4 regions of the Streptomyces sp. GMY02 genome follow, and region 4 is predicted to be linked to each of the others. Evidence: riboswitches for the same ligand, from Rfam matches in the RefSeq annotation. Region 4 holds a riboswitch; each other region holds the start of a gene.
What was found. Region 4 has a riboswitch for cobalamin ahead of KQY30_RS11455 (ribonucleoside-diphosphate reductase subunit alpha). Riboswitches for the same ligand answer to the same signal wherever they lie in the genome.

Region 1 (5,293 bases), 3.8 Mb from region 4:
GCTCACTCGTCGGGGTGAACTCGCCGAGGACCTGGCGGCCGTCCGTATCGACCCCGACGGCGTCCTCCGGGCCGAGCCGCTCGTACGGGACTCCGCTGGGTGTGACCAGAATCAGTTCCCCGACCCGTACGGACACATTGCCCGAGGTGCCAACGACCAGTCCCTCCGCGGCCGTTCTGCGGGCGGTGTCCACCAGATCCCGCCATGCGCGCGCGATCGCGTCCTGTGTCTGCTGATCGGTCATACGGCGATCCTGCCAGCAGCGCCGGGCCGGGCGCGCACCGCGCTCCGGGTCACTCGAACGGAGGCGCGCGACGCCGATCCGGGACACCACAAAGGCGCCCGGAGTTCACCTCCCGTTCACTCTGACTCCCTACGTTCACCGAGGCCACCGACCTCACACGATTGCCTGGGTATTCGGTACATGGAACACATCACACTGCTGCTCGGGATCGTGATCGTGACAGCGCTCGTGTTCGATTTCACCAACGGTTTCCATGACACCGCCAACGCGATGGCGACGACCATCTCGACGGGCGCGCTGAAACCCCGGACCGCGGTGGCCATGTCGGCCGTGCTGAATCTGGTCGGCGCGTTCCTTTCCGTGGAGGTCGCCAAAACGATCTCCGGCGGGCTCATCAACGAGAACGGCATCAGGACCGAGGTGATCTTCGCGGCGCTGGTCGGCGCCATCCTCTGGAACCTGCTCACCTGGCTGCTCGGACTGCCGTCGAGTTCGTCGCACGCGCTGTTCGGCGGACTGATCGGCGCGACCCTGATGTCGGTCGGCACCTCCGGGGTCAATGGCGGTGTCGTCGTCACCAAGGTGCTGATTCCCGCGCTGGCCGCGCCCGTCGTCGCGGGTCTGGCGGCCCTGCTCGCGACGAGGCTGACGTACCGGATCGGCCGCCGCACCGACGACCGGGCCACCGCCAAGGGCTTTCGCGCCGGGCAGATCGCCTCGGCCGGACTGGTCTCCCTCGCCCATGGCACCAACGACGCGCAGAAGACCATGGGGGTCATCACGCTGGCGCTGGTCACCGGCGGTGTTCTCGCACCCGGTGCCAATCCGCCGCTGTGGGTGATCGTCTCGGCCGGTACGGCGATCGCGCTCGGTACGTACCTCGGGGGCTGGCGCATCATCCGCACCATGGGCACCGGCCTCACCGATCTCCGGCCGCAGCAGGGTTTCGCCGCCCAGACCAGTGCCGCGACCGTCATCCTGGCCTCCTCCCATCTGGGCTTCTCGCTCTCCACCACGCAGTCCTGCTCGGGCGCGGTGATGGGCGCGGGGCTCGGGCGCCGGGGCGGTACGGTCCGCTGGTCCACCGCGGGCCGGATGTTCGCCGCCTGGGGGCTGACGCTGCCCGCCGCCGGACTGGTGGCCGCAGGCGCGGAGTTCCTGACGAGGCAGGGCAGTTGGGGTGTCTCGGTCGTCGCCGCACTGCTGGTCGTGCTCTCCGGCGCGATCTGGCTCGCCGCACGCCGACGCCCGGTCGACCACACCAATGTCAACGAGACCGCGACCGGTGAGCCGGGTGGCAGGACCGCCCCCGCCGTCACCCCCTCCCCCGCGGCCACGGGGGATCTGTCGACCACCATCCCGGCGCCTCCGGGCGGCACGGGCGAACCGGCGCGCACCGCCCGGGTCTGAGCAGCGCCACGGCGCGGGAAAGAAAAGAAAAAGAGGGATGGGCATGAAGATCGACTGGGCGGCGCTCGGCTCCGTCTTCGGGGTCAGTCTGGCGGCGACCGTCGGGCTCGTGGGGCTGTTCACCCTGGGCGTGGTCGGACTGGCCAAGCACGAGTCCGCCACCGCCACCGCCGGGCACGGCGGGGCGGGTACGGCGGGTCTGGCGCGGGCGGGCGCGTATGCCTGCTTCGCGCTCTGTGTGGCCGCTGTGGCGTACGGGATCCGGCTGATCGTGGCCTGAACCGTCGTCCGGTCCGCTCGGGGTCGGCTCGGCGTCTGCTCCGGGTGCGTTCCCCGCCGGACCGCGGCCAGTGTGGGGCTTCGCACACTGTCCCGTCGCAGGTCAAGGATGAGTTGACGGGTGTTTGCGCAGCGTGGTGGACTTCCGGGGCCATTTACGACGGCAGAAGAGGAAGCCGGTGCGAATCCGGCGCGGTCCCGCCACTGTCACTGGGAGCCCTGTCCCAGGAGCCAGGAACTCTCGCCGCCGCACCACGTCGAGCCGGGGCGCGGACCCTGAGTGAGGACAAGTCGCCATGCCTGGCAGCGGTTCGTCCGCCATGCGCGGTGGCGGTTCGGCCGCCGAGCGGGTCTTCGCGTACGGCGCCACCGCCGGCCTGCTGGGCGACCGGCTGTTCGCCGATCCGCGCCGGGGTCATCCGGTGGCCGCGTTCGGCCGGGCGGCGGGGGCGGTCGAGCGGGTGCTGTGGCACAACCACCGTGGCTGGGGCGCGCTGCACACGCTGGTGTGCGCCGGAGGCGCCGTCGGCCTCGCTCTGCTCGCCGCCCGGGCCGCTGAAGGCACGGGCGGCGCGAGGGCAGGCCGTACCGCGTCCGTCGCGCTGACCGCCGTGGCCACCTGGTCCGTGGTCGGAGGTACATCCCTGGGCCGGGAGGCGCGTGCCATCGGCGCGGCGCTCGACGCCGGGGACATCGAGCTGGCGAGGGAGCGGCTGCCGCACCTGTGCGGGCGCGATCCGCAGAGCCTGAGCGGTCCTGAGCTGGCCCGCGCCGTCGTGGAGTCCGTCGCCGAGAACACCTCGGACGCCGTCGTGGGCGCGCTGCTGTGGGGCGCGGTCGCGGGGGTGCCGGGGCTCGTGGGGTTCCGCGCCGTGAACACCCTGGACGCGATGGTGGGTCACAAGTCGGCCGTGTATGGCCGGTTCGGGTGGGCGTCGGCCCGGCTCGACGATCTGGCCGGCTGGCCCGGGGCCCGGCTGACCGCCGCGCTGGCCGTCCTGGCCGGTGACGATCCGCGCGGGGCACTGCGGGCGGTGTGGCGGGACGCTCGGAAGCATCCGAGCCCCAACGCGGGCCCGGTGGAGGCGTCGTTCGCCGGCGCACTGGGCGTACGGCTCAGCGGGACGCTGGCGTACGGCGGGCGGGTGGAGCACCGGCCCGTACTGAACGGCGACGGGCGGCCGGTGAGGACGACCGACATCGAGCGGGCGGTACGGCTGTCGCGCCGGGTGAGCGGGCTGGCCCTCGCGGCCTGTGTCGCGGGCCGGTTCGCGTACGGGGCGATACGCCGTACGGCCTCGGCCTCGGCCTCAGCTTCGGCCTCCGCTTCCGCACACGGCGCGGCGGACCGTACGGCCATCAACTCGACGGACCGATGGGGGCGTGGATGAGCCGGGGCGGGCGCGGCGGTGGGCTGCTGGTGGCCGGGACCACCTCCGACGCGGGCAAGAGCGTCGTCACGGCGGGGATCTGCCGGTGGCTGGTACGCCGAGGGGTGAAGGTCGCGCCCTTCAAGGGGCAGAACATGTCGCTCAATTCGTTCGTGACGCGCGAGGGCGCGGAAATCGGGCGGGCGCAGGCGATGCAGGCGCAGGCGGCCCGGGTGGAGCCGACCGCGCTGATGAATCCCGTGCTGCTCAAGCCCGGTGGAGACCGCAGCAGTCAAGTGGTGCTGATGGGGCGGCCGGTGGGCGAGCTGAGCGCCAAGGGCTTCTTCGGCACAGTCGGAACGGACGGGACAAACGGGATTGACACAGACAGGGCGGATGGCGAAGCGCCGTCGGGAAGGGCCCTGCGCGGCGGGCGTCAAGAAGCCCTGCTCGGGACCGTCCTGGAGTGCCTGGAGGAGCTGCGCGCCACGCATGACGCGGTGATCTGCGAGGGCGCGGGCAGCCCCGCCGAGATCAATCTGCGCCGTACGGACATCGTGAACATGGGCATCGCACGGGCCGCGCGGCTGCCCGTGATGGTGGTCGGCGACATCGACCGGGGCGGGGTCTTCGCCTCCTTCTTCGGTACGACCGCGCTGCTGAGCCCCGAGGACCAGGCGCTGGTCGCGGGGTATCTGGTGAACAAGTTCCGGGGTGATGTGTCGCTGCTGGAACCGGGCCTCGAGATGCTCCGCGGGCTGACCGGACGCACCACGCTGGGGGTGCTCCCCTGGCGGCACGGCCTCGGTATCGACGAGGAGGACGGGCTGCGGGTGTCCCGGAACGGTGCCGCCGTGCGCGGGGCACCGGCGGCGCCCCCGCACGGCGAGGAGGTGCTCCGGGTCGCGGTCTGCGCCGTGCCGCTGATGTCCAACTTCACCGATGTGGACGCGCTGGCGGCGGAACCAGGGGTCGTGGTGCGGTTCGTCGACCGGCCCGAGGAGCTGGTGGACGCGGACCTCGTGGTGGTGCCCGGCACCCGCGGCACCGTGCGGGCGCTGGCCTGGCTGCGGGAGCGCGGGCTCGCCGACGCCCTGGCGCGGCGGGCCGCCGAGGGGCGCCCCGTGCTGGGGATCTGCGGCGGCTACCAGATCCTCGGCGAGCACATCGACGACGAGGTGGAGTCACGGGCGGGCGCCGTCGCGGGGCTGGGACTGCTGCCCGTACGGGTGCGGTTCGAGCCCGCGAAGACCCTGGCCAGACCGTCCGGGATCGCCCTCGGTGAGGCGGTGGAGGGGTACGAGATCCATCACGGCGTCGCTGACGTACGGGGAGGCGACGCCTTTGTCCGCGACGCGGAGGGGCGGGCCCTGGACGGCTGCCGGATGGGGCCGGTCCAGGGCACGCACTGGCACGGGGCGCTGGAGAGCGACGCGTTCCGGCGGCGCTTCCTGACGGAGGTGGCGCGGGCGGCGGGCCGGCGTTTCGTCCCCGCTCCCGGCACCAGCTTCGGCGCGCTGCGCGAGGAACAGCTCGACCTTCTCGGTGACCTCATCGAGGAGCACGCGGACACGGACGCGCTGCTGCGGCTGATCGAGGAGGGGGCGCCGGCCGGGCTGCCCTTCATTCCCCCGGGCGCCCCATGATCGCCCCCGTACCGGCGCCGCCCACCGGCACAGCCGCGCTCGTGACCGGCATCGTCGCACTCGAAGGAGCGATCAGCATATGAACACCCCTTATCCGTTCACCGCCGTCGTGGGAATGGACGATCTGCGGCTCGCGCTGGTGCTGAACGCGGTCAGTCCCGCCGTCGGCGGTGTGCTCGTACGCGGCGAGAAGGGCACGGCGAAGTCCACGGCCGTACGGGCCCTTTCCGCGCTGCTGCCGGAGCTGGCGGTGGTGCCCGGATGCCGGTTCAGTTGCGATCCCGCCGCGCCCGACCCGGGCTGTCCGGACGGGCCGCACGGGAGCGGGCCGGGCGTGTCGCGGC
Region 2 (5,293 bases), 700 kb from region 4:
CAGCGCGTTCGACGGCGGATTGTCGACGGAGGGGAACGCGTGCAGATAGCGGTGCTTCTTCTCGGCGCGCGCCCGCTCGATCACGGCGGCGGCTGCCGCGGCGGCGATGCCCCTGCCCTGGTACGCGGCGAGGACGCCCCAGCCCGTCTCGTACACCAGCCGCCCCTGCCAGGTCTGCTCCCAGAACCCGATCGTGCCCACGGCCTCGCCGCCCGGGAGCAGTACGACGCGGAACATCCGGCCCTTGCCCGTCTGGTCGGCGCTCAGGTCGACATACCGTCTGTGCCGCTTGACCACCTGTTCGTCGGTCTCGGGGCCGCCGAGGTGGGTCATCAGCTCCGGCGCGTTCGTGGCGCGCAGAAGATCGAGATCGGTCTCCGACCATGGTTCGAGCCGTACGCGTGGTGCTTTGCTCTCCATGTCACGCACTGTAGGACGAGGGTCTGACATTCGGCCCGAATCGGTGAGGGGAGCGGCGCGGGGCTGTGGACAACCCAGGGCGCCGGACGGTTCGGACTGCGGATGGGGCGGGGTGGTGGAGGGCCTGGGGTGGCGGAGCCGTTACGGACCTTGGCGGGCGTACGCCGTCGGGGGGACGCCGACCGTCGCGGTGAAGTCGCGGACGAGGTGGGCCTGGTCGCTGTAGCCGAGTTCGGAGGCCAGCTCGGCCCAGTCGACCGCCGAGGCACTGCCGGTGCCCGTGCGCGTGCCGGTGCCGCTGCTGGGGTCTGTGCCCGTGCCCGTCCCTGACCCCGTACCGGAGCCGGTCCCTCCGCCCGCGTCCGACTCGGCCCGTTCCAGCGCCTCATGGATGCGGTAGCGCAGGATCACCCACTTCGGCCCCACCCCCACATACGCCGCGAACAGCCGTTGCAGCGAGCGCGTCGAGACCCCCTCCGCCGTGGCGAGCTGGGCCACGCGCCGGATCGTACGGTCCGTCCTGATCCGGTCGGCCAGTGCCATGGCCTGGTCGGCCTGCGGATCCGGGCGCGGCCCGATGCCCAGGAGATACGTGTCGAGCGCGGCCACCCGGGCGTCCTCCCCGGCCCCACAGGCCCCGGCAGCCTCTCCGGTCCCACCGGCCTCATCGTCGCCGAGCACCGTCTCGATGTCCGCGTCCGTCGCCGGCATGACCTCGCCGAGCGGCACCCGCCGCCCTGTCCACTCCGATACGGGCCACCGTGGCGCGAACGGCCGGAAGCCGCCCGGCCTGAACTGCACCCCGCACACCCGGCCCCGCCCCTCCAGCCGCTGGCTGAACAGTTCCAGGCCGATGCCCGCCACCTCCGCGAAGGACGAGCCGCCGGGCCCGTACCCGAACCGCTGGAAGACCACGTTGACCGAGGGGTGCGGTACCACCTGCGAGACATACGGCTGGTCCAGATCCCAGTCGATCAGCCAGTAGTGCTCCAGATACGGCCGCAGGGACGGCGCCGGTGCGCGGCGCCGGAACCGTACGCGCGCGAAAAGCCCCGGGGCGTCGACGATGCCCCGGGTGTCGCGCCGCGGACCTGCCATGGCCGGATCCTATGCCGCGTTTGTCCGCCGTGACCTGTCGTGTTTGTTCAAGACGGCGGGCGGCGGCGATTCGTACGGTCGGGCCATGAGCGACAAGATCAGCAACATGTTGGAGGCGGCGGCCGACCGTACCGTCACCGTCGTCCGTGGCATCACCGATGAGCAGCTCGGCGCGCCGACGCCGTGCAGTGAGTACGACGTACGCGCGCTGGCGGCCCATCTCTTCCAGGTCGTCGTGAACTTCCAGGCGCTCGCGGCCAAGAAGGACGCCGATTTCACGGTCCCGCCCGAGCCGTTGGAGGGGGCGTGGCGCGAGCGGTTCGCGGAGGAGACCGTACGGCTCGTCGAGGCGTGGGCCGTGCCGGGCGCGGACGAGGGCACCACGGGGGCCATGGGGTTGCCGGCCAGGACGGTCGGCGCGATGGTGCTCGGCGATCTGACGGTGCACGGATGGGACCTGGCGCGGGCGACGGGGCAGCCGTACGAGCCGGCCGGGGTGCTTCTGGACGTGGTCGGGGAGGAGTTCAGGGCTCTGGCGCCGATGGGACGGGAGATGGGGATGTTCGGGGAACCGGTGCCGGTCGCGGAGGACGCGGGTCCGTTCGAGGTACTGCTCGCCGAGACGGGCCGCGACCCGGGCTGGACGCGACGCTAGGGAGTGTCTTGCCGATCTTGCCGATCTCGCTGATCTGGCCCGGGCTCGCGGGGCTCGCGTGGCCCGGCACGCACGCTCGCGGCGCTGTCCGGCGGGGTGCGCTGGGCGGCCGGCGCGTGCCGGAACCCGTGGCGCGCAGGGGGTGGCCTCAGGGGGTGGCAGTGTGCAGGGGGCGGCCGCCGAGGAGATTCCACCGGCCGCCGCGCCCGCTGAGTTCGACGGCGGACAGCGGCTGTATGTCGATCCGCCAGAACGACCCGGGACCCGCGCCGAGGGCGTGGACCGCGGCGGCGCGGATGACGTCCGGCTCGGCCACGGCGATGACGCGCCCGCCGGCGACCGTTTCGGAACCGAGGGTGTCCAGCCAGTCGGCGACGCGGGTGTGGAAGGTCCGCAGGGACTCCCCGCCGTGCGGCGCGACGGCCGGGTCGGAGAGCCACGCGGCCACCGACTCCGGTTCCGCGGCGGCCACTTCGTCGAGTGTCCGGCCCTGCCAGCGGCCCATCGCGCAGGGCGCGAGGTCCGGCAGTGGCTTGGCGTCCAGACCGAGGACCTCGGCGGTACGGCGGCAGCGCGCCGAGGGGGAGACGTACAGGGCGGCGGTACGGGGGAAGCTCTCCCGTACCGCTTCCGCCTGCCGGAGCCCCAGCGGGTCGAGAGCGTCCAGCACGTCGGTCGCGATTCCGGAGGTGCCGGTCCCGGTCCTGGAGCTGTCGGTCCCGGTCGTGTCGCTACGGGAGGTCGCGGTTCCGGACGCCGCGCTCCCGGACGCCGCGGTTCCGGAGGTCACAGTCCCGGACGTCGCGGTCCCGGACGCCGCGATGTCGGCCTCGACGTCCTCGACGGTGGCGAAACGCGCCTCGCGCAGTGCTGTGCTGATGGCCGGTGAGATGAACATCACCCGGGTCGTCATACGGCTCTCCTCGCTCCAGGGCTGCCGGGCCCGCACTCCAGGCCTGCCGGGCCCGCCAGTTGGGCCGGGCTCCCCGTCGGGCCGGTTTCCGGGCCGGTCCCCGGGCGGGTTACTCCGGGCACGTCGCCGGTCGGGGCCGCGCCGAGGGCCTCTTGGCCGGTCTGCCGGATCGCGGTACCTTCACGTCGGTATATACGACGGCAAGACGGAAGTCCGGTGAGAGTCCGGCACGGTCGCGCCACTGTATGCCGGGTGCCGGCCGCCGCGTAACAGCGCGCAGGCGGTACGGAGCCCGGTGAGTCAGACCCGACGGCCGTCGTTCGAGCTCCACTGAATGGGACGCGAGTTCCCCAAGGAGGTTCCGTCATGGCTGAGTCCATCGCGCCGCCGGTCGTTCCGTCCGTCGCCACCGGCGCCACCCACCCGGTGACACCGCTTCCACTGCGCGCGGTGCTGCCGTGGGCCGTGTTCGTGGGCACCCTGATGCTGGTCCTGCTCTACTTCGTCGGCGCCGAACAGGGCGCCACCTCGGTGTTCTCGGGAGCGGAAGTGCACGAATGGGTGCACGACGGCCGTCATCTGCTCGGTTTCCCCTGCCACTGACCGCTGACGGAGATCACGCACATGCATGCCTCCACCGTCAGAACTCTCCTGGTCCGCGGCATGATCGCGGGCGTGCTGGCCGGACTCTTCGCGTTCGCGCTGGCGTATGTGGCCGGTGAGCCCTCCGTACGGGACTCCATCGCGCTGGAGGAGACACAGTCCGCACCGGCGGCGAACGAGCACGCCGGGCACACCGCGGCGGCAGCGGAGCAAGAGGGAGAGGAAGAGGAAGAGGAACTGGTCAGCAGGCCGGTCCAGTCGACGTTCGGGCTGGCCACCGGTGTCCTGGTGTACGGAGTGGCCCTGGGCGGCATCGCCTCGCTGGTCTTCTCCGTCTGTCTGGGCAGGATCGGCCGGTTCGGGCCGAGGGCGACCGCGGCACTGATCGCGGGCGCGGCCTTCACCACGGTCTATCTGGTGCCGTTCCTGAAGTATCCGGCGACCCCGCCCGCGGTGGGCAACCCGGACACCATCGGCAAGCGCACCACGCTCTTCTTCCTGATGATCGTGCTCAGCGTGCTGCTGGCCGTCATCGCCGTCATCGCGGGCCGGAGGCTCGCTCCGCGGCTGGGCAACTGGAACGCGTCCGTCGTCGCCGGAGCCGGATATGTGGCCGCCGTGGCGGTCGCCTGTCTTGTCCTGCCCGCCAACTCCGATGCCGTACGGGAAACCTTCCCGGCGGCTCTCCTCTGGGAATTCCGCCTGGCCTCGCTGGGCGTGCAGGCGCTGCTGTGGACGGCCTTCGGGCTGATCTTCGGGGCGATGGCGGAGCGGGTGCTCATGCCGCGTGCCGCGCGGGCCGCCTCGGGCGCGGAAGCGGGCTTGAGCGGATCCGTACGGCCCTGACCTGACGGGCGCGGCGGGCGCGGGGGACGGCGGGAACATGCTGGAGAAGTACGGGCAGTGAAATACGGACAGTAGAGTGCAAGGTCGGTCTTTTTCCAGCATGTTCCAGCTCAGAGGTGTTTCCCGGTGAGCGCACCACCCCCTGCCTCCGCCTTGCCCCCGGTGAGCGCACCGTCCTTCACCTCCGCCTCGCCTCCGCCCTCGGTGACCGTCCCGCCCCCGGTGACCGTCGTCGGGATCGGTGCCGACGGCTGGGCCGGGCTTTCCGCGCCCGGGCGGGACGCGCTGCGTGCGGCCGGGGTGATCGTGGGCGGCGCCCGGCAGTTGGAGCTGCTGCCGCGCGACGAGTGCGCGGGGGAACGCGTGGTGTGGCCCTCGCCGCTGCGGCCCGCCGTACCCGGGGTGCTCGCGGCCCATGCCGGGCAGCGGCTGTGCGTACTGGCCAGCGGGGACCCGATGTTCTACGGGATCGGGCGCACGCTCATGGAAGTTGTGGGGGCGGACGCGGGGACCGGGACGCTGCGCGTACTGCCGCATCCGTCGTCCGTCTCGTACGCCTGCGCCCGGCTCGGCTGGCCGGTGGAAGAGACGGAGGTCGTCACCCTGGTCGGTCGGCCCGTCGAGCGGCTCGCCGCCGCGCTGTACGACGGCCGCCGGGTCCTGGTGCTGAGCGCGGGCGCGGCGACACCGGCCGAGGTGGCGGCGCTGCTGCGGGACCGGGGGTACGGGCCGAGCCGTATGCACGTACTCGAACAGCT
Region 3 (5,293 bases), 4.5 Mb from region 4:
TACACCTGCGCGGTGAAGCGCCTGCTCGGTACGAGACTGCCCGGCGCCGCCACCACATGGCCCCGGCGCACCGCGTCACGTGGCATCCCGCGCAGCAGCAGCGCGACATTGTCCCCGGCCTCCGCGGACTCCATCGGCTTGCCGAAGGTCTCCAGGCCGGTCACCACCGTCTCCGCGCCGGCGCCCAGCACCTCCACCCGGTCACCCACCCGTACCGTGCCGCGCTCGACGGCGCCGGTGACGACCGTGCCGCGGCCGGTGATGGTGAGGACGTTCTCCACCGGGAGCAGGAACGGCGCGTCCGTGTACCTGACAGGCATCGGCACATATGTGTCGACGGCGTCGAGCAGCGCCTCCACGGCCGCCGTCCAGCGCGGGTCGCCCTCCAGGGCACGCAGCCCCGAGACCCGGACGACGGGCGCGGCGTCGCCGCCGTACCCGTGCTCGGTGAGCAGCTCGCGCACCTCCAGCTCGACCAGGTCGGTCAGCTCGTCGTCGCCCGCGTCGGCCTTGTTGAGGGCGACGACGATGTGATTGACGCCGACCTGGCGGGCGAGCAGGACGTGCTCGGCGGTCTGCGGCATGATCCCGTCGAGCGCGGAGACGACGAGGATCGCTCCGTCGAGCTGGGCCGCGCCGGTCACCATGTTCTTGATGTAGTCGGCGTGGCCCGGCATGTCCACATGGGCGTAGTGCCGGGTGTCCGTCTCGTACTCGACGTGCGAGATGTTGATGGTGATCCCGCGGGCGGCCTCCTCCGGGGCCCGGTCGATCCGGTCGAACGGTACGAAGGAGCTGGTCCCGCGGTCGCTGAGGACCTTGGTGATGGCGGCGGTCAGGGTGGTCTTGCCGTGGTCGACATGGCCCATGGTGCCGATGTTCAGGTGCGGCTTGGTGCGCACGTATGCCGTCTTGGGCATGGTTCGCTGGTTCCTTCCCGGAACTCGGAGCTGAGAGGGACCCCCGGGCCTTGCCGACCCTCCCCCTGCGGGGTCCGCCGGACGATCCGGGAAGGGTCAGCTTCGGGCGCCGCCGAAGGGCGCTGCCGCGGCGGATGCCGCTGCTTCGGCATCCGTGGCCGCTGCGAAGGCATCCGCCGGGACGACTGCCGCGACGGGTGCGACAGGCGCGGCCGTGCACGCCACGAGGAAGACGGCAGCCTCCGGCGCGTCCGCGACTGCGGACGGCGCTGCGGGGAAGGCGTACCGGACCATGTCCCCGATCCTCGCCCAGCCCGTCCGCCCGCGTCGAACGATTTTCCGCCGGGCCGCAGTTGGCCGACTCCTGCCGTGGGACCGCCCGAGGCGCCGCTGACCGGCGCGTTCTTCGACCCGGTGTGCCCGTGTTGTGCCGGACACACGCCGGACGGGAGGCCTCCGTCACCAGGCCCCCGGCGACCGGACATCTTCGTCGGTTACGCTCCCCGCGTGCTCGACACCGCCCCCCGGTCCTCGCGAAGCCTCGCGCTCCGTTGCTACCGGGCACTTCTCTCGCCCTGGGCGAGATTCGCCGTACTCGTGGTGCTGCTCGGTGCCGCGGCCACGGTGGTGCTGCTCTATGAGCCGCAGAAGCTGCTGTCCGACGGCTGGCTGCCACGCGTCGGCGGGGGCGTCGCCGTGGTGCTGTTCACCGTGGGGTACGGGCTGTGCGCCACCGCGTTCGTACCGCGCCCGCTGCTCAACATCGCCTCCGGCGCGCTCCTCGGTTCGTATCTCGGGCTGGTCGCCGCGCTCGCCGGGACGGTGCTGAGCGCGGCCATGTCCTTCGGGCTCGGGCGCATGCTGGGCCAGGACGCCCTCCGTCCGCTGCTGCGGGGCCGCTGGCTGAAGGCGATAGACCGTCAGCTCAGCACCCACAGCTTCCGGTCGATGCTGATCATCCGGCTCTTCCCCGGTGTGCCGTTCGCCCCGATCAATTACGGCGCGGCCGTCTCCCGGATGCGCTGGACACCGTTCCTGCTGGCGACCCTGATCGGTTCGATCCCCAACAACGCGGCGTATGTGGTCGCGGGCAGCCGCGCCGCCTCGCCGACCTCGCCGGTGTTCCTGATCGCGATGGGGTTCATCGTGGTCAGCGGGCTGGTCGCGGCGGTGGTCGCCTGGCGCAAGCGCCACCACCTCCGCCGCTGACCACGCGCTCCGCCCTCAGACCCCGCCGGCCAGTCCGAGGTCGCCGCCCGGCGGCGGGGCGAAGAACCGCGCCACATCCGCCTCCGTGACCTGCGCCAGCTCCTTCGGGGACCACCGCGGCCTGCGGTCCTTGTCGATGACCTGCGCCCTGATCCCCTCCACCAGATCGGGCGTGGCCAGCGCGGCGCACGAGGCCCGGTACTCCTGGTCGAGCGCCTCCTCCAGCGTCGGCAGCAGACGGACCCGGCGCAGCGCTTCCAGGGTTGCCTTGAGCACGGTGGGCGACCGCGTCAGGATCGTCTCGGCGGCCTCCTTCGCCGCGGGCAGACCGGTGGCGAGCAGCCGCTCGACGATCTCTTCCACGGTGTCCGCCGCGTAGCAGGGGTCGATCCACTCACGGTCCGCGGCGAGTTGGCCCTCGGGCGCGGCCGTCCCGTACCCCCGTACCGTCGCGGTCACGTGCGCCGCCTCACGTACGTCGGGGCCGGCGAGCGCGGTCCGTACGGCGTCCAGCCGCTCGGCGGGTACGAAGTGATCCGCGAGGCCGCAGAGCAGCGCGTCGGCGGCGCCCACCGCCCGGCCGGTGAGGGCGAGATGGGTGCCCAGCTCGCCCGGTGCGCGCGAGAGGAGATGTGTGCCGCCGACATCGGGGACGAGGCCGATGCCGGTCTCGGGCATGGCGACCGCCGACCGTTCGGTGACGATCCGGACGGTGCCGTGCGCCGAGACACCGACGCCGCCGCCCATCACAATGCCGTCCATCAGTGCCACATAGGGCTTGGGGAAGCGGGCGATCCGGGCGTTGAGCCGGTACTCGTCGCGCCAGAAGGTGGGTGAGGCGGCGCCGCCGGTGCGCGCGTCCTCATGGATCGCGCGGATGTCGCCGCCGGCGCACAGCCCGCGCTCGCCGGCGCCCGAGATGATCACCGCTGTCACGCTCTCGTCGTTCTCCCACCGGGCGAGCGCCTCGGTGATCCGCAGCACCATGGGGTGGGTGAGCGCGTTGAGCGCGCGGGGCCGGTTGAGCGTGATGCGGGCGGTGCGGCCCGCCCGGTCGAGCAGTACCGGTTCGTCTTCGTGGACCATGGCGCCAGTATTCAGGACCCATGTTTCGAGCATGTCGAGTTCCGGACCTATGCTGGACGCGCAGTCGGTTCGCCCTGTCCGCCAGGCAGGCGCGTCGCAAGAGGGAACCCGGTGGGAATCCGGGACTGCCCCGCAGCGGTGAGTGGGAACGACCGCCGTCATACGCACTGGACGCACCGCGTCCGGGAAGCGACGGCCAGTAGATGCCTTGTCCGCGTACGCACATCGCGTACAGGCACAAGGCGCGCCCGCGAGTCCGAAGACCTGCCACTGCCCGTGTGCGAGGACCGCGCACGGAGATCTCGGTGACCTCGTGGGCGGGTCGGCGGATACGGGCGGGCGCACGCCACATGGCTGCGTGGCACATGGATGTACGGCACATGGCTGTGTCGCACATGGGTGTGCGGCACATGTGGGCGCCGCACATGGCTGTGCGGCACACGGTGTGGCGGTACCTGCCCCGGCTTCCGTTCCTTCGCCGCACACGAGTCCCGCCGGGATCGCTCCCGTACGACTCGCGAAGGAGAGTCCCGTGACACCCACGTCCGCAGCCGCGGCACCCCGGTCGGAACGGCAGGGCCGGCGGCCCGTGCCCAGGTCCACCGTCCATGGCTACCCCCGCCAGGGCGCCGACCGGGAACTGAAGAAAGCGATCGAGGGGTACTGGAAGGGCCGGGTCACCGCGGACGCGCTGCGGGAGACCGCCGCCGGGCTGCGCCGCGACACCTGGCGCGAGCTGGCCGACGCCGGACTCGACGAAGTGCCCACCGGCCACTTCTCGTACTACGACCACGTGCTCGACACCAGCGTCATGGTCGGCGCGGTCCCGGCCAGGCACCGGGCCGCCGTCGAGGCCGACGCGCTCGACGGCTACTTCGCCATGGCGCGCGGTGCCCAGGACGCCGCGCCGCTGGAGATGACCAAGTGGTTCGACACCAACTACCACTACCTCGTCCCCGAGTTGGGACCGGACACGGTCTTCACCGCCCACTCCGGGAAGCAGACCGGTGAACTGCGCGAGGCCCTCGCCCTCGGTCACACCGGCGCCCGGCCGGTGCTGCTCGGGCCGGTCACCTATCTGCTGCTCGCCAGGCCCGCGCCCGGGGTGGCCGCCGGATTCGAGCCGCTCACCCTGCTCGACCGGCTGCTGCCGGTGTACGCGGAGGTGCTGGCCGATCTGCGCGCGGCCGGCGCCGAGTGGGCGCAGATCGACGAGCCCGCCCTGGTCCAGGACCGCACGCCCGCCGAACTGAACGCGGTCGCCCGCGCCTACCGCCATCTCGGGGCGCTCACCGACCGGCCCCGGCTGCTGGTCGCCTCGTACTTCGACCGGCTCGGCGAGGCCCTGCCCGTACTGGCCAAGGCACCTGTCGAGGGGCTCGCGCTGGACTTCACAGGCCCTGCCGCCGCCAATCTCGACGATCTCGCGGCCGTCGGCGGGCTGCCCGGCAAGCGGCTGGTCGCCGGGGTGGTCGACGGGCGCAATGTGTGGATCAACGATCTCGCGGCCTCGCTGACGACCCTCGCGACCCTGCTCGGTCTCGCCGAGCGGGTCGATGTGTCGGCATCCTGCTCGCTGCTGCATGTCCCGCTGGACTCCGCCGCCGAGAAGGATCTCGATCCGCTGCTCGTCCGCTGGCTGGCCTTCGCCCGCCAGAAGACCGACGAGGTCGTCACCCTCGCCCGCGGTCTCGCCCGGGGCACGGACACCGTCGCCGCCCGGCTCGCCGCCAACCGCGCCGATCTGGCGTCCCGGGCCTCCTCGGGCGTCACGCACGATCCCGTCGTACGGGCCCGCTGTGCGGCCGTGACGGGCGCGGACGCCCGCCGGGAGCAGCCGTACGCCGAGCGCGCCGCCGCGCAGCGTGAGCGGCTCGCTCTGCCGCCACTGCCGACGACGACCGTCGGATCGTTCCCGCAGACCGCCGAGTTGCGCACGGCACGCGCCGAACTGCGGGCGGGGCAGCGGGACACGGCCGGTTACGACGAGCGCGTCCGGGCCGAGATCCGCGAGGTGATCGCCTTCCAGGAGAAGGCGGGCATCGATGTCCTGGTGCACGGCGAGCCCGAACGCGACG
Region 4 (5,293 bases):
TCCTCGAAGAGCTGGCGGGAGAGATAGAGCCGAGCCTCGGGCGAGTTGATGTGCCGGTAGAGCGTCAGCACCAGATTGTTCGCCACGATCGAGTCGCCCGTCGCGAAGAACGCGACCAGCCGGCCGATCAGATGCCGCTCGCCGGGGGAGAGCTTGGCGAGGTCGGCCACATCGGAGTGCAGATCGACCTCCTCGACCGTCCAGGTGTTCTTGATCGCGTCGCGGTAGCGCTCGTAGAAGTCCGGATAGCGCATGGGGCGCAGGGTCAGTTCGAAACCCGGGTCCAGCAGGTTCTTCGTCTTCATGTCCGTTGTCTCCGTGGTCATTTACTGGCACGCCTCGCAGGACTCGGGGTTCTCCAGGGAGCAGGCCACCGCGTCCTGCGGTGTGGCCTGTACGGGTACGGAAGGCACGGACCCGGAAGGCACGGGTACGGGAGCGGTGCCCGCGGCCCCCGACGCGCCCGCCGCTCTCGCGATCCTGGTCGCCGGGCGCGAGCGCAGGTAGTACGTCGTCTTCAGCCCCTGCTTCCAGGCGTACGCGTACATCGAGCTGAGCTTCCCGATCGTGGGCGTCTCCAGGAACAGGTTCAGCGACTGGCTCTGGTCCAGATACGGCGTACGCGCCGCCGCCATGTCGATCAGCGCGCGCTGCGGGATCTCCCACGCCGTGCGGTACAGCGCGCGGATCTCCGCGGGGACGCCGCTGAGGCCCGCCACCGAGCCGTTCGACTCGCGCAGCGCCTCGCGCGAGCCCGAGTCCCAGGCGCCCAGCCTCTTCAGGTCCGCCACCAGATACGAGTTGACCTGGAGGAACTCACCCGACAGCGTCTCGCGCTTGAAGAGATTGGAGACCTGCGGCTCGATGCACTCGTACACCCCCGCGATCGACGCGATGGTGGCCGTCGGCGCGATCGCCAGGAGCAGCGCGTTGCGCATCCCGGTCGAGGCGATACGGGCGCGGAGCGCCGCCCAGCGCTCCGGCCAGACCGGCTCCACACCGTAGTGGTCGGGGTGCAGCACACCACGGGCGGCGCGGGTCCGGGACCAGGCGGGCAGCGGTCCTGAGCGCTCGGCGAGGTCGCAGGACGCCTCGTACGCGGCGAGCATGATCCGCTCGGCGATCCGCGTGGAGAGCGCGGCGGCCTCGGGGGAGTCGAAGGGGAGCCGCTTCTTGAAGAAGACGTCCTGGAGGCCCATGACCCCCAGACCCACCGGCCGCCACTTCGCGTTGGAGTTCCGGGCCTGCTCGGTCGGGTAGAAGTTGATGTCCACGACCCGGTCGAGGAAGGTCACGGCCGTACGGACCGTCTCGTCGAGCCGCTCCCAGTCGAACCCGTCGCCGGACGTACCCGGCGCGTCCCCTTCGCCCCGCTCGCCCGGATCCAGCACGAACGCGGCCAGGTTGACCGATCCCAGGTTGCACACGGCCGTCTCGCCGTCGTCCGTCACCTCCAGGATCTCCGTGCAGAGGTTGGACGAGTGGACGACCGCGCCGGGCGCGGCGGTCTGGTTGGCCGTACGGTTCGCCGCGTCCTTGAAGGTCATCCAGCCGTTACCGGTCTGCGCGAGGGTGCGCATCATCCTGCCGTACAGCTCGCGCGCCGGGACGGTCCTGCGGGCCAGCCCCGCCGCCTCCGCGTCGCGGTAGGCCCCGTCGAACTCCTCGCCCCACAGATCCACCAGCTCCGGCACATCGGAGGGCGAGAACAGCGACCACATGCCGTCCGCCTCCACCCGGCGCATGAACTCGTCCGGGATCCAGTGCGCCAGATTCAGATTGTGGGTGCGCCTGGCGTCCTCGCCGGTGTTGTCGCGCAGCTCCAGGAACTCCTCCAGATCCGCGTGCCAGGTCTCCAGATAGACACAGGCCGCGCCCTTGCGCCGGCCGCCCTGGTTGACCGCGGCGACCGAGGAGTCGAGGGTGCGGAGGAAGGGGACGATGCCGTTGGAGTGCCCGTTGGTGCCGCGGATCAGTGAACCGCGCGAGCGGACACGGGAGTACGGGATGCCGATGCCGCCCGCGTGCTTGGAGAGCCTGGCCACCTGGTGGTACCGCTCGTAGATCGAGTCCAGCTCGTCCAGCGGGGAGTCCAGCAGATAGCAGGAGGACATCTGGGGGTGGCGGGTACCGGAGTTGAAGAGCGTCGGCGAGGACGGCAGATACTCCAGCCGGCTCATCAGCCCGTACAGCGCGGCGACTTCGTCCAGCGCCCGCGCCGACTCGTCCTCCGCGAGTCCGCCGGCCACCCGCAGCATGAAGTGCTGCGGGGTCTCGATCACCCGGCGGGTGATCGGGTGCCTGAGCAGATAGCGGTCGTGGAGCGTACGCAGCCCGAAGTAGCCGAAGCGGTCGTCGGCCGCCGGATCGGCCAGCCGGTCGAGCCGGGCGGCGTGCAGCGCGACGAAACGGGCCGTACGGTCGGCGATCAGGCCCTCGCGGTGCCCGATCGCGACCGACGCCGAGAACGACACCGCGCCCTGGCCGGCCGCCTCCTCCGCGATCGCGCGGGTGAGCAGCCGGGCGGCGAGCCGGGAGTACGAGGGGTCCTCGGCGATCAGACCGGCGGCCGCCTCCACGGCGAGCCCGCGCAACTCGGCCTCGTCCGACCGGGCGTTACCGCCCCGGAGCGCGGCGGCGGCCACTCTGCCCGGGTCGGCGTCGGGCAGATCGGCGGTCAGTCCGGTCAGGACCCGCAGCAGCGCGTCGCCCGGTCCGCCGGCCGGTCCGGCGGCCGGCGCGTCGCCCCGGCCGTCGGGCCCGGTGATTCCCGGAGCGGCTGCCGCCGGATCCGCTGGCGCGATGGTCACGTGGTGCTCTCCCTCGCTCGGCTCCGGGCCGGCGCGAGGGAACACGGGGGCGCGCACCGCCGTACTCCCGGGATCCGGGCAGCACGCGGCGCGGCGTCCACCGGCCCAACCGCGAGGCCCGGACGTCTCGGCGCCCGGATCGGCCGACCCGGACGCACCGTCGGCAGGCGCTCGGACTCGCGGGCACGGCAAAGCGCACCACAGCACACCGTTGCGGGACAGTTCCGGATTCGCACCGGATTCCCCTGCGTCGACAGCGAGATCGAGCATACATCTGGTGGCTGGGAGTCGCGCCACCCCCCAGATGTAGTGTCGAGTACGGTCAGCCGCCCCCGGGCGCACCACCGTCGGCGGCGCCGGGCAGGTCCAGGACATAGGCGAGCAGCGGGAGATCCGGCAGCGGTTCCCAGTCCCGCTCCGGGGTCCTGACAAAGCCCAGGCGCTCATAGATCCGGTGGGCCTGCCGCATGGACGCCTGGGTCGACAGCACCAGCCGTATACAGCCCTCCGTGTCCTGGGCGCGCTCCACACAGGCGCGGACGAGCGCCTCGCCCACGCCTCTGCCACGGGCCGCCCGGTCGACCGCCAGCATCCGGAACTCGGCCTCGCCGTCCTGCGCGATGTCCGCCCAGGGCCCGCCGGCCAGGACCAGGGTGACCCCGCCCAGCACGGTCCCGCCCGGGTCCACGGCGGCCAGCACCTCCGCCTCGGCCGCCCGTGCGGCCACATCCCGCAGCGTGGGCAGATACGGGTCGTCCGCACCGAAGTCCAGGTGCCCGTCCGCGAGATACGCCTGCGCGGTGATGTCGCCGAGCCGCGCGTACTCCCCGGGCTCGGCCTCCCTGATCGTGAAGTCCATGCACCGAGTGTGCGCCATGGGTACGACAACGGGCCGCCGCGCCCCCTGACCAGCAGGGAAAGCGCGACGGCCCGAACGAACGGCTGATACCGGCTCAGTGCACCGGGTCGCCCGACGTCTCCTTCGCCGGCTCGACCCGTACCCCCGGATCCCCCGCGTCCGCCGTGTAGTCCGACGGGCTCGTCTCGTCCACGCCCTCGGGCGCCTTGACCGCCCGCATCACGAACGTCAGCACCACCGTGACCACCACGTTCAGCACGAACGCCGTCAGACCGATGTAGCCGATCTCGCCGATCCCCGGGATCTCCGCCGACGATCCGCCGAAGTGCTTCTGGGTGGGGCTCGCCACCCCGTACGCCGCGGCCGTCCCGTACAGCATGCCGACGCCCCAGCCGACGAGCAGTGCCCAGCGGTGGAACCAGCGGGTGAACAGGCCGCCGACCAGGGCCGGCATCGTCTGGAGGATCCAGATCCCGCCCAGCAACTGGAAGTTGATCGCCACCGTCTTGTCCATGGACAGCACAAAGACCAGCGCGCCCACCTTCACCAGCAGCGAGACCACCTTCGACACCTTGGTCTCCTGCGCCGGGGTCGCGTCCGGCCTGATGAAGTCCTTGTAGATGTTGCGGGTGAAGAGATTGGCCGCGGCGATCGACATGATCGCGGCCGGCACCAGCGCGCCGATCCCGATGGCCGCGAAGGCCACGCCCGCGAACCAGTCCGGGAACATGTTCTCGAAGAGCTGCGGGATCGCCAACTGCCCGTTGTCGACCTTGATTCCGGCGGCGATCGCCATGAAGCCCAGCAGCGCCAGCAGGCCGAGCATCAGCGAATACAGCGGCAGGATCGTGGTGTTGCGCCGGATCACATCGCGGCTGCGGCTGGACAGCGTCGCCGTGATGGAGTGCGGATACATGAAGAGCGCGAGCGCGGAACCGAGCGCCAGGGTGGCATAGCCCCACTGCCCGGCCTCGCCCGGTACGAGCGCTCCGCGCGGCGCGCCGGTCGCCGGATTGGTCTGTGCGAACGCCTCGCCCGCCTTGGCGAAGATGTCGTCGAAACCGCCCAGTTTGATGGGGATGTAGATGATGGCCACCGCGATCACCAGATAGATCAGGGTGTCCTTGACGAAGGCGATCAGCGCGGGCGCGCGCAGCCCTGACGAGTAGGTGTACGCGGCGAGCACCCCGAAGGCGAGAAGCAGCGGCAGGTCCTTGATGAACCAGTTGGTGTTCTCACCGCCGCCGAGGCCCATCACATCGAGCACCGCCTGGATTCCGACCAGTTGGAGTGCGATGTACGGCATGGTCGCGAGGATGCCGGTGAGCGCGACCGCCAGCGAGAGGCCCTTCGAGCCGAAGCGCCCCCGGACGAAGTCCGAGGTGGTGACGTACCCGTGCCGGTGCGAGACCGACCACAGCCTGGGCAGGAAGGTGAAGATCAGCGGGTAGACCAGAATGGTGTACGGCACGGCGAAGAAGCCGGCCGCGCCCGCCGCGTAGATCGCCGCCGGGACCGCCACGAAGGTGTACGCCGTGTAGAGGTCGCCGCCGAGCAGGAACCAGGTGACCCAGGTGCCGAACGACCGGCCGCCCAGGCCCCATTCGTCCAGGCTGTGCTCGTT

Region 1: linked by a shared signal. The riboswitch ahead of KQY30_RS28070 (cobalamin biosynthesis protein) and the one ahead of KQY30_RS11455 (ribonucleoside-diphosphate reductase subunit alpha) in region 4 are both predicted to bind cobalamin.
Region 2: linked by a shared signal. The riboswitch ahead of KQY30_RS14580 (CbtB-domain containing protein) and the one ahead of KQY30_RS11455 (ribonucleoside-diphosphate reductase subunit alpha) in region 4 are both predicted to bind cobalamin.
Region 3: linked by a shared signal. The riboswitch ahead of metE (5-methyltetrahydropteroyltriglutamate--homocysteine S-methyltransferase) and the one ahead of KQY30_RS11455 (ribonucleoside-diphosphate reductase subunit alpha) in region 4 are both predicted to bind cobalamin.

What each region holds. Positions count from the first base shown of each region.
Region 1 covers NZ_CP077658.1:6,583,031-6,588,323, reverse strand. Annotated here, with positions in the region: gene KQY30_RS28085 (class II aldolase/adducin family protein) at 1-244, opposite strand, end outside; gene KQY30_RS28080 (inorganic phosphate transporter) at 425-1,654, shown strand; gene KQY30_RS28075 (hypothetical protein) at 1,698-1,934, shown strand; cobalamin riboswitch at 2,055-2,197, shown strand; gene KQY30_RS28070 (cobalamin biosynthesis protein) at 2,230-3,324, shown strand; gene KQY30_RS28065 (cobyric acid synthase) at 3,321-4,949, shown strand; gene KQY30_RS28060 (magnesium chelatase subunit D family protein) at 5,029-5,293, shown strand, end outside.
Region 2 covers NZ_CP077658.1:3,464,603-3,469,895, reverse strand. Annotated here, with positions in the region: gene KQY30_RS14600 (GNAT family N-acetyltransferase) at 1-420, opposite strand, end outside; gene KQY30_RS14595 (helix-turn-helix domain-containing protein) at 562-1,518, opposite strand; gene KQY30_RS14590 (TIGR03086 family metal-binding protein) at 1,604-2,173, shown strand; gene KQY30_RS14585 (histidine phosphatase family protein) at 2,322-3,086, opposite strand; cobalamin riboswitch at 3,255-3,413, shown strand; gene KQY30_RS14580 (CbtB-domain containing protein) at 3,453-3,689, shown strand; gene KQY30_RS14575 (CbtA family protein) at 3,711-4,535, shown strand; gene cbiE (precorrin-6y C5,15-methyltransferase (decarboxylating) subunit CbiE) at 4,740-5,293, shown strand, end outside.
Region 3 covers NZ_CP077658.1:7,257,359-7,262,651, forward strand. Annotated here, with positions in the region: gene tuf (elongation factor Tu) at 1-920, opposite strand, end outside; gene KQY30_RS30920 (TVP38/TMEM64 family protein) at 1,428-2,129, shown strand; gene KQY30_RS30925 (enoyl-CoA hydratase/isomerase family protein) at 2,145-3,215, opposite strand; cobalamin riboswitch at 3,264-3,502, shown strand; gene metE (5-methyltetrahydropteroyltriglutamate--homocysteine S-methyltransferase) at 3,805-5,293, shown strand, end outside.
Region 4 covers NZ_CP077658.1:2,764,378-2,769,670, reverse strand. Annotated here, with positions in the region: gene KQY30_RS11460 (ribonucleotide-diphosphate reductase subunit beta) at 1-305, opposite strand, end outside; gene KQY30_RS11455 (ribonucleoside-diphosphate reductase subunit alpha) at 327-2,768, opposite strand; cobalamin riboswitch at 2,955-3,097, opposite strand; gene KQY30_RS11450 (GNAT family N-acetyltransferase) at 3,133-3,669, opposite strand; gene mctP (monocarboxylate uptake permease MctP) at 3,764-5,293, opposite strand, start outside.